DNA from 2 places in the Duganella sp. Leaf61 genome. Region 2 is predicted to be linked to the other one. Evidence: predicted binding sites of a transcription regulator. Region 2 holds the regulator's gene; the other holds the start of a gene.
What was found. The regulator LexA, encoded in region 2, represses DNA repair genes until DNA is damaged. The targets are predictions, from matches to a motif close to ACTGTATNNNNATACAGT.

Region 1 (5,480 bases), on a different contig from region 2:
GAGAAGTTCTGGATCACGCCCTGGCCGGCCAGGAAGACCGCCAGGATCATGGATAGCGGCAGCAGCACGTACAGGGTCGAACGGGTGACGTCGGCCCAGAAGTTACCGATCGATTTGGTCGAGCGCGACGAGAAGCCGCGTATCAGCGCGTAGCACACGGCGATGCCGGTGGCGGCCGAGAAGAAGTTCTGGCCGGTGAGCACCAGCATCTGGGTCAGGTAGCTCATGGTCTGCTCGCCACTGTATCCCTGCCAGTTGGTATTGGCGACGAAGCTGACTGCGGTATTGAAGGCCGAATCCGGGCTGACATTGGCCAGGCCCTGGGGATTGAGCGGCAGGAAGGCTTGCAGGCGTTGCAGGCCGTAGACTGCGACGGCGCCGAGGGCATTGAATGTCAACAGCGCGACGGCATAGGCTTTCCAGCCCTGGCCCTGCGGCTGGCCTTCTTTATCGGCGATGCCGGCGGCGCGGTACAGCAGGCGCTCCGCACCACCGAGCCAGCCCATGCCGGGCACCCGTGAACCGTCGCCTACGTGCGCCAGCAGCACGCCCAGCGGCCAGGCCAGCGCCAGCAGCACGGCCAGGAAGGCGACCAGCAGCAATATCGATTGGGTGGTCATCACAGTTCCTCCGCTTTGAGCAGCGCCAGCACCAGGTACACCAGCAGCCCGGCGGACGCGATGCCGCCGATCAGATAAAAGATGCTCATGGCTGGCCTCCCAGCTTGTCGCAGCCGGCGGCCATCGCCCAGATCGCGGCGGTGAAGGCCACGATCACACCCATAAATATAAAATCCATCACACCCTCGAAGGTCTTGTTTTGATGGATGAAAGGTTAGCGGCAGGGGTCTAAAGATTTTGTAAAGACTTCGGCGGCCGGTGTAAACAAACCGTAAAAATCGCCGTCTTTTACGATTTGTTTACGAGTGCGTAGTGACTTTTTAGACCATTTTTACGGGCGCCGGCATAGGCTGAAACTGTCTTCCACTACCTGTAAAAATCATGAATACCTGGAACTGGCCAGCGGCGCTCGATGCAATACCGTACTATGTACCGGCGTATCATCGCCACGAGGAGGTAACCGCATGATCGTCGCACTCACCGGTAACACCGAACACGATGGCAACCACGCCGTCTCCGACCTGGCCGAGGAACTGGCGCTGCTGCGGGTAGCCGCCGGCAACCGCGTGCTGCTGGTCTGCCCCGAACCCTGCGCCTACGATCCCCAGCTCTACGACGACCTGGTAATCGATGCCTCGCGCAATGAAGAGCGCGATGAGGCTTCGCTGGCCGGCGCCGCCGTCATCGTCGCGCTGCTGCGCCGCGCCGACCTTCAACACCCTGACCACCAGGACCACGCACCGCTGCTGGCCCGCCTGCGCGCCGCCAGCGCGGCCAACCCCGGCGCCCGGGTACTGGTCACCGTGGCCCACGGCAGCGAACCGCTCACGCCGCACCAGACCGGGTGCCTGCTGGTATTCGTGGCCCAGCTGCCCGGCGCGCGCCTGGCCGACACTTTAGTGCTCGACCACGACACCTACCATACACACCACAGCGCCTTCGAGGCGGATGCGTACAAGACCGCCAACGTGCTGTGCGCGCCCGAGGTGCGTCACCTGTATCGCCAGGTATTCAGCAGCAGATAAGCAATAGATAAAAAAGCGGGCCGGGCGGGTGCTACCCGGCCGGCCCGACGAAGGAAAATCCGCTGATCAGAAAGTCTTGCTGATGGTGACCAGCAGCGCAGTCTTGCCGGTGAACTTGCCGTTGACCGGCGACGCGTAAGCGGTCTTGCTGGCGTTCGTCCCCACCACGGCCAGCGCACCGGTGACGATGCCGAAGTCTTTGGTCGCGCCCACTTTCCAGTCAGTGTAGTCGGCCGCTTCGTTGTTCTTCACCTTCTGGTGGCCGGCGTGCAGGTTGATGATAAAACCTTCGCCTGCCTCGATATTGGCGCCCACGTCGATATAGCCGCTGTTCTTGCTGTCCACGAAGCCGAACAGGTTGGTCACCGCGTGCGAATACTTGACGTAGACAGGACCGACACCGAGCTGGCCATACACCTCGGTGGTGTCGGCGTTGGCAAAGCCAGCCACGTGTTTCAGGCCGTTCGACGGATACACATAGGTCAGCACACCGACGTCGTAGGAAACGGCATCGCTCATTTGCCCGCGCTTGCCGGCGTAGATATCGAGTTCCAGGTCGCCGTCGCCGCCGGCATCCTTGGTCCACTTGATCGACGACGCCCAGGCGCCGATATACAGGCCGGTGGGGTTGTTGACGTAATCGGCGCCGCCCTGCACCGCCGGCTGCAGGCGCGTTTGCGAGATGCCGCGATAGCGGTAGTCGGACACCACGGCGGCGTTGAAGCTGACCTCGTTATCGGGCTTGGCGGCTTCCTGGGCCTGCACCGCACCGGCGGCAAGGGCGGCGCTCAATGCGGCGGCCAGTATCAATTTGTTCATGTTGCGCTTTCTATTAGTAGTGGGATGTCTGAGTAAATCGCCCGAACTCCGCGCCGGGCAGCGACTGCATCACCGCGTCCATCACCGGCGCGACCATGGCGGCACCCACGCACAGCCACACCTGCATGCGGGTGCCGTGCTCGCAGATTTCGATGCGGATGAATTCGAGCGAATCGCCGCAGATGCGCGTAACCATGCGGCGCAATTGGGTGACCGATGCTGTATCGACCTTGAGCGTCATCACGCAAGGGAAGTGATTCATGGCAGCTCCGATAAGGGTTAAGCGATGGAGCCAGCTTATCGGGCAGCCCGTAAAAACGGTCTAAAAAGACGGGGGCCTCTTGTAAACATCGTGTATAAATTGCCGCTGTTTGCTCCGGTTGAGGATAGAATACGCAAACACGCGCAATTAGCTGTACATATACCCAGTACATGAGCCCAGTAAATAAGCCCAACACATAAACCCAGTATCGACATTATCAGCTTGATCACGTATGGCCACTAAAAAACCAGTTTCCGACTATAGCGAATCATCCATCCGGGTCCTCAAGGGCCTGGAACCTGTCAAGCAGCGCCCGGGCATGTACACCCGCACCGAGAACCCGCTGCACATCATCCAGGAAGTCATCGACAACGCCTCGGACGAAGCACTGGGCGGCCACTGCAAGAACATCATCGTCACCCAGAACGCCGATGGCAGCATCACGGTGGAGGACGACGGCCGCGGTATTCCGGTCGGATTGCACCCAGAAGAAGGCGTGCCGACGGTGGAAATCGTGTTTACGCGACTGCACGCGGGCGGTAAATTCGACAAGGGTTCGGGCGGCGCGTACGCGTTCTCGGGCGGTTTGCACGGCGTGGGCGTCTCCGTCACAAACGCGCTGTCCAAGCGCCTGGAAATCACGGTCTGGCGCAAGGAACCCAATGGCACCGGCCTGCACCACCTGGTGTTCGAACATGGCGACGTGGTCGAGCCGCTGACGTCCGTGGTCGCGCCGCGCGACGGCAAGAAGTCCGGCACCCGCGTCACCGCCTGGCCCGATGCCAAGTACTTCGACTCGCCGGCCATCTCGCAAACCGAGCTGCAACGCCTGCTGCGCTCCAAGGCCGTGCTGCTGCCCGGTGTGACCGTTACGCTCACCAATGCCAAGACCGGCGAATCGCAGACCTGGCAGTACAACGACGGCCTGCGCGGCTATCTGACCGAAGCGCTGGCCCAGGCCACCGATGGCGAAACCCTGATTCCGCTGTTCGAAGGCGCGCAGTTCGCCGGCCCCGACGCCGAAGGCTTTGCCGAAGGCGAAGGCGCGGCATGGGTGGTGGCGTGGACCGAACAAGGCGCGGTAGTGCGTGAATCGTATGTCAACCTGATCCCCACCCCCAATGGCGGCACCCACGAATCGGGCCTGCGCGACGGCCTGTATGGCGCCGTCAAGAATTTCGTCGAGATGCACTCGCTGCTGCCGAAAGGCGTCAAGCTGCTGCCCGAAGACGTGTTTGCGCGCGTGTCGTTCGTGTTGTCGGCCAAGGTGCTGGACCCGCAATTCCAGGGCCAGATCAAGGAGCGCCTCAATTCGCGCGATGCGGTGCGCCTGGTCTCCACGTATTCGAAACCTGCGCTCGAACTGTGGCTCAATCACCACGTCGATTACGGCAAAAAGCTAGCCGAGCTGGTGATCAAGCAGGCGCAGTCACGTCTGCGCTCGCTGCAGAAAGTGGAAAAGAAAAAGTCGTCTGGCGTGGCGGTTTTGCCGGGCAAGCTGACCGACTGCGAATCGACCGATGTCACCCGCACCGAATTGTTCCTGGTCGAGGGTGACTCGGCAGGCGGTTCGGCCAAGATGGGCCGCGACAAGGAATTCCAGGCCATCCTGCCGCTGCGCGGCAAGGTACTCAATTCGTGGGAAACCGACCGTGACCGCCTGTTCGCCAACAACGAGATCCACGATATCTCGGTGGCGATCGGCGTCGATCCGCACAACGCCACCGACACCCCGGACCTCTCCGGTCTGCGCTACGGCAAAATCTGCATTCTTTCGGACGCGGACGTCGATGGCTCGCACATCCAGGTACTGCTGCTCACGCTGTTCTTCAAGCACTTCCCGGGCCTGATCGCCAACGGCAATATCTGCATCGCCCGCCCGCCTTTGTACCGCGTCGATGCGCCGGCGCGCGGCAAGAAGCCGATCCAGAAGCTGTATGCGCTCGACGCCGGCGAACTGGTGGCGATCGAGGACAAGCTGCGCAAGGACGGCTTGAAAGAAGGCGCCTGGTCGATCTCGCGCTTCAAAGGCCTGGGCGAGATGAACGCCGAGCAGCTGTGGGAAACCACGATGAACCCGGACACGCGCCGCCTGTTGCCAGTCGCCCTGGGCGAGTACGAGCACGGCGCCTCGGCCGCACGTTTCAATATGCTGATGGGTAAAGGCGAAGCCGCCGCCCGCCGCGCCTGGATCGAAGAACACGGCAACGAAGCCGAAGCAGACATCTAATACGAACCACTATGACTCAAGCAAATCTCTTTGACGAATCGCTGCCGGACCCGGACGGCGCCCTGCCGCCCGGCGGCCCCACCGACGGCGGCGAAACGCTGACCCTGTCCACGTTTGCCGAACGCGCCTACCTCGATTACGCCATCTCGGTGGTCAAGGGCCGCGCCCTGCCCGACGTGTGCGACGGCCAGAAGCCTGTGCAGCGCCGCATCCTGTACGCGATGAACGAAATGGGCCTGAACTCCACCGCCAAGCCGCGCAAATCGGCCACCGTGGTCGGCGACGTGCTTGGTAAATTGCACCCGCACGGCGACCAGTCGGTGTACGACGCCATGGTGCGCATGGCCCAGGATTTTTCGCTGCGCTATCCGCTGGTCGATGGCCAGGGTAACTTCGGCTCGCGCGACGGCGACGGCGCCGCTGCCATGCGCTACACCGAAGCGCGCCTGACGCCGATCGCCAAGGTGCTGATGGACGAGATCAATCTCGGCACCGTCGATTTCCAGGCCAACTACGACGGCTCC
Region 2 (5,480 bases):
AAGGAGCCGGGCTTCCGGTACGGTCGCCAGGGTAACCCGACCATCGCCGCGCTGGAAGACAAGGTGAACAAGATGGAGCAGGGCGTGGGCACGATCTGCTTTGCTACCGGCATGGGCGCGATCGGCGCCGTGTTCCAGGCGCTGTTGCGCACCGGCGACCACGTGGTGTCGTCGTCGTTCTTGTTCGGTAACACCAACAGCCTGTGGCAAACCACCATGGCGCAGGGCGTGGGCGTGTCGTTTGTCGATGCCACCGATGTTGCCAATGTCGAGGCGGCGATCACCGACAACACCCGCGTGGTATTTGTCGAAACCATCGCCAACCCGCGCACGCAAGTAGCGGACCTCAAGCGCATTGGCGAACTGTGCCAGGCACGCGGCATCCTGTACGTGGTCGATAACACCATGACCACGCCTTATTTGTTCCGACCGAAATCGGTCGGTGCCGGCCTGGTGGTCAATGCGCTGACCAAGTCGATCGGCGGCCACGGCAATGCGCTCGGCGGCAGCCTGACCGACACCGGCGCGTACGACTGGACCCGGTTCCCCAACATCTACGAGAACTATAAAAAGGCGCAGCCGGTGCAATGGGGCCTGGCGCAAATCCGCGCCAAGGCGCTGCGCGACTTCGGCTCGTCCCTGGCGCCCGAGGCGGCGCACCACATTGCCGTCGGCGCCGAAACCCTGGCGCTGCGCATGGAACGCACCAGCAGCAACGCGCTGGCGCTGGCCACATTGCTGGAATCGGACGAGCGGGTGGCGGCGGTGTACTACCCGGGCCTGGCATCGCATCCCCAGCATGGCATCAGCTCCGAGCTGTTCCGTAAGCACGGTTCGCTGCTGAGCTTTGAGCTGAAGGATGGCATCGATTGCTTTGACTTCCTCAATCGCCTCAAGCTGGCAATCCCGGCGTCGAACCTTGGCGACACGCGCACCCTGATCATCCCGGTGGCGCACACGATCTTCTTTGAAATGGGCGCCGAACGGCGTGCATCGATGGGGATTGCGGAGTCGCTGATACGGGTGTCGGTCGGCATCGAGGATGAGGACGACCTGCTGGAAGACTTCAGCTGCGCGCTGAAAGGTTGTTAAAACAATGGACCGCCGCGGCGGTCCATATTTTTTAGTGCCAGGTGCGCATCAGGCCTACTGCCAGGCCTTCGAGCGCAAACTCGTCCGCCTCGGGATCGACCTTGATGATCTTGAACTCCGGGTTTTCCGGCAGCAGTTCCACCAGCGACCCCGTCTTGCGATAGCGCTTGACCGTTACTTCGTTGCCGATGCGCGCCACCACGATCTGGCCATTCTTGGCGCTGTCGATTTTTTTCACGGCCAGCAAATCGCCATCCATGATGCCGGCGTCGCGCATCGATTCGCCGCGCACCTTGAGCAGGTAGTCGGGCTTGGCCGAAAACATGGCCGGATCGACGTTGTAGCTCGCTTCCAGGTTTTCCTGCGCCAGAATCGGCGAACCGGCAGCCACGCGGCCGATCAGTGGCAGCGACATCATTAGCGCGGCAGGCATCTTGGACGTCGAAGGTTCGGCATGGACACCGAGCAGGCGGATGCCGCGCGAGGTGCCGGCGGCGATTTCGATCGCGCCCTTGCGTGCCAGCGCCTGCAAATGTTCCTCGGCGGCGTTGGCCGACTTGAAGCCCAGTTCGTTGGCAATCTCGGCGCGCGTGGGCGGGAAGCCGGTGTTCTCGATGGCATCCTTGATCAGATTGAGAATTTGTTCCTGGCGTGCGGTGAGCTTGATCATGGGCGTGGTCAGTAAAAAAATGGGCTGTGTATATAGACAGTCTGTATTTTTGTACAGTATGACCGCCAATGCAAGGGAATTTCTTGCTTTGAGCGAAATAATGTGAAAAAAGTTGTTGCACAGGGGAGTGTGCCACGCTCCCCTATGAGAAATCAGCGCGTTGCCCCTTGCGGCTGGATCACGAATCGCACGCCGATGTCACGTTTGGCGCCCGGTTTGAGGGTAAACCCGCTGGTGACCCAACTGGCGTACTGTTCGCCCTGCAGTTGCCCGCCCGGCATGGCTTGCCAGCTGTCAAGCGGGGTGCGGCCGTCCGGTTGCAGCCGCAGCGCCGGCGGCTGGCCGTTCGCGCGCGCCACTTCCACCGAGCCCGGCGCGCCCGGGCGCGGCTTGACGGTGCTGCTGCTGGCCTGCCGTTCCTTGGCCGAGGCGCCGAAGCCTTGTTGCTCGAACACCATCGGCATGCTGGCGGACACCACCTGCACCGGTTGCCGATCCCGGTTGATCAGGGTAAAGCGCAGCACCAGCGTGCCGCGCTCGTTAAGCCAGCGTCGTTCCACTGCCAGCGGCACGCTGGCGCCCATCTCGGCGCCCATGCTGGCGCTGATGTCGGCAGCGGCCAGCGCCCGGCCTGCGGGCAGTATGTGGATCGGCCGGCGCGCCTCGAACGAGGTGTAGGTACGCTCGGCGCCATTGCCGGTGCGGACGGTCAGGGCCAGGTCGCCCAGGTGGCGGTAGCCATTGCCCTGGCGCGCGTCTTCGCGCGGGCCGGGCACGAAATCGAAACTGGGGTCGAGCACGGGCGTGAGGCGCGCCAGGGTCTGGGTGTCGGTGCGCAGCGCGAACAGCAGGGCAGGGGTGCTGTAGGCCCGGGTCTTGATGGGCGCCTCTTCGTGCGGTGCGGCAGCCAGACCGGGCGGAGAGAACAGCAGGGCGGGCAGCGCCGCAAGTGCAATCAGATACTTCATGATCATGTTTCCAGAACAAGAAAATCGCACTGTAGCACCGGCAACACCGGGCTGGCGTTCCGCTGAAAAAGCTGCTATAGTCGCGGGCTTACCTCTTCCCACACCTGTCTTGACGCCAGGGTGGGCTATATTCACAAGTCCTTAAGGGAGTTTTCATGCGTCACTACGAAATCGTATTTATCGTCCACCCGGACCAGAGCGAGCAAGTGCCCGCGATGATCGAACGTTACAAAACCACTGTAACGACCCGCGGTGGCTCCGTGCACCGTGTTGAAGATTGGGGCCGTCGTCAGATGGCTTACTCGATCCAGAAACTGGCCAAAGCACACTACATCTGCCTGAACATCGAATGCGACAACGAGACCCTGGTCGAGCTGGAAACCGCATTCAAATTCAATGATGCCGTGCTGCGTCACCTGACCGTCAAGCTGAAGAAAGCGGAAACCGCTCCTTCGCCAATGATGAAGTCGGTACAACGTGAAGATGCTGCCAAATCGCATCGCACCGAAGCCCCAGCAGCTGCTCCAGCTCCTGCCGCAGCCTAATTGTTTCAAGGAACCGAGCTGAACCAGCTCCAGTTCACTGCCCTCATTGCCGAGCGTGACGCCTTGCGTTACACCCCGGCAGGCATGCCGATCATCAATGCTGTACTCCAGCATCGGTCGCAGCAAATGGAGGCGGGAATCGCCCGGTTGAGCGAGTTTGAAATTTCTGCGGTTGCCGCAGGCGAGATTTCAGGCAAGTTCAACGCGGCGCCGCTGGGCGGGGTGTACCAGTTCACCGGTTTCCTGAACAAGAAGACGCGCAATAGCAAAAGCCTGGTGTTTCACATCATTGATTTTAGTGCTGTCACGGACAGCTCAATTTAAATACAGGAGCCTCACATGGCATTCGGTAAAAAGTTCGACAAAAACAAGCTCAAGCTTAAAGAAAAGCGTAAGCAACAAAACCCACTGTTCAAGCGCAAGAAGTTCTGCCGCTTCACCGCCGCTGGCGTTGAGCAAGTGGACTACAAAGACGTAGACACCCTGAAAGACTTCGTCCAGGAAAATGGCAAGATCATGCCAGCACGTCTGACCGGCACCAAGGCGCACTACCAGCGTCAAGTGGACACCGCGATCAAGCGCGCCCGTTATCTGGCCCTGCTGCCATACACCGATCTGCACCACGCTTAATTGCGTAGTTTAGACAAGCATCTGGAGAAGAACTATGCAAATCATTCTGTTGGAAAAAGTCGTTAACCTGGGCAACCTGGGTGAAGTCGTTAAAGTCAAAGACGGTTACGCACGTAACTTCCTGATCCCGCAAAAGATGGCTCGCCGCGCTACCGCTGCTGCCGTTGCGGAATTCGAAGTCAAACGCGCTGAACTGGAAAAAGCTGCTGCCGCCAAGCTGGCTGCTGCAGAAGCTCAAGGCGAGAAACTGAACGGCATGACCGTGACCGTTTCGCAAAAAGCTGGTGTTGACGGCCGTCTGTTCGGCTCGGTCACCAACTTCGACATCGCTGAAGCGCTGACCAAGGTTGGTTTCGCTGTCGAGAAATCGGCTGTGCGCCTGCCAACCGGTCCTCTGAAGACCACCGGCGAGTTCCCAGTGAGCGTTGCTCTGCACACCGACGTGATCGCTGAAGTGACCGTTGCTGTTGTGGGCGAAGCTGCCTAAGACTTGATCGGGTTTCGGCCTGTCAAGTAAGCAATACCATGAAAAAAAGCCGGGCTCGCCCGGCTTTTTTTCGCCCCGTTTTTTTTGTTGCACTGCCTAAGCAGGTATAATTCGCGCCATGAACGCCCCCTCCGATACGCAAGTCGATTCGCTCCGCGTCCCGCCGCATTCCATCGAAGCAGAACAGTCCGTCATTGGCGGCCTGCTGCGCGATAACGCCGCGTTCGACCGTATCGCCGACATGATGAACCCGGACGATTTCTACCGTTACGATCATCGCATCATCTTCGAACAGATCGTCAAGATGATCAACGCGTCCAAGCCGGCCGACGTGATCACCGTGTTCGAAACGCTGACGCAACTGGGCAAGGCCGACGACGTCGGCGGCCTGATGTACCTGAACGCCATGGCGCAAAACACGCCATCGGCAGCGAACATCCGCCGCTATGCCGAGATCGTGCGCGATCGCTCGATCCTGCGCCAGCTGATCACCGTGGCCGACGAAATCTCGGGCCAGGCGTTCAGCCCCCAAGGCAAGGAAGTCAAGCAGATGCTCGACGAGGCCGAATCGAAGATTTTCGCCATTGCCGAGCAGGGTGCCCGTGGCGCCGCCGGCTGGCTCGCGGTGCAGCCGCTGCTCACGCAAGTGGTCGAGCGCATCGACGAGCTGTATTCGCGCGACAACCAGTCCGAGATTACCGGTGTGCCCACCGGCTTTATCGACCTCGACCGTATGACGTCGGGCCTGCAGGGCGGCGACCTGGTGATCGTGGCCGGCCGTCCATCGATGGGTAAAACCGCGTTCTCGGTCAACATCGGCGAGAACGTCGCGATTGAAGCCGGCTTGCCGGTGGCAATCTTCTCGATGGAGATGGGCGGCGCCCAGCTGGCCATGCGTATGCTCGGTTCGGTCGGCCAGCTCGACCAGCACCGCCTGCGTACCGGCCGCCTCAACGACGAAGACTGGCCGCGCCTGACGCACGCGATCCAGAAGATGAACGACGCCCAGTTGTTCATCGACGAAACCCCGGCGCTGAACCCGATCGAGATGCGCGCCCGCGCGCGCCGCCTGGCGCGCCAGTGCGGCA

Region 1: ASF04_RS02460 (DNA topoisomerase IV subunit B) is a predicted target of LexA. The motif match lies at 2,877-2,894, and genes of this name have one in related genera.

The regions. Positions count from the first base shown of each region.
Region 1 covers NZ_LMLM01000001.1:560,501-565,980, forward strand. The annotation lists gene kdpA (potassium-transporting ATPase subunit KdpA) at 1-620, opposite strand, end outside; gene ASF04_RS02440 (potassium-transporting ATPase subunit F) at 620-709, opposite strand; gene ASF04_RS02445 (hypothetical protein) at 1,085-1,645, shown strand; gene ASF04_RS02450 (TorF family putative porin) at 1,712-2,464, opposite strand; gene ASF04_RS02455 (hypothetical protein) at 2,478-2,726, opposite strand; gene ASF04_RS02460 (DNA topoisomerase IV subunit B) at 2,959-4,956, shown strand; gene parC (DNA topoisomerase IV subunit A) at 4,968-5,480, shown strand, end outside.
Region 2 covers NZ_LMLM01000012.1:44,908-50,387, reverse strand. The annotation lists gene ASF04_RS09215 (cystathionine gamma-synthase family protein) at 1-1,092, shown strand, start outside; gene lexA (transcriptional repressor LexA) at 1,124-1,762, opposite strand; gene ASF04_RS09205 (DUF5695 domain-containing protein) at 1,915-2,730, opposite strand; gene rpsF (30S ribosomal protein S6) at 2,886-3,275, shown strand; gene priB (primosomal replication protein N) at 3,294-3,599, shown strand; gene rpsR (30S ribosomal protein S18) at 3,615-3,905, shown strand; gene rplI (50S ribosomal protein L9) at 3,940-4,392, shown strand; gene ASF04_RS09180 (replicative DNA helicase) at 4,511-5,480, shown strand, end outside.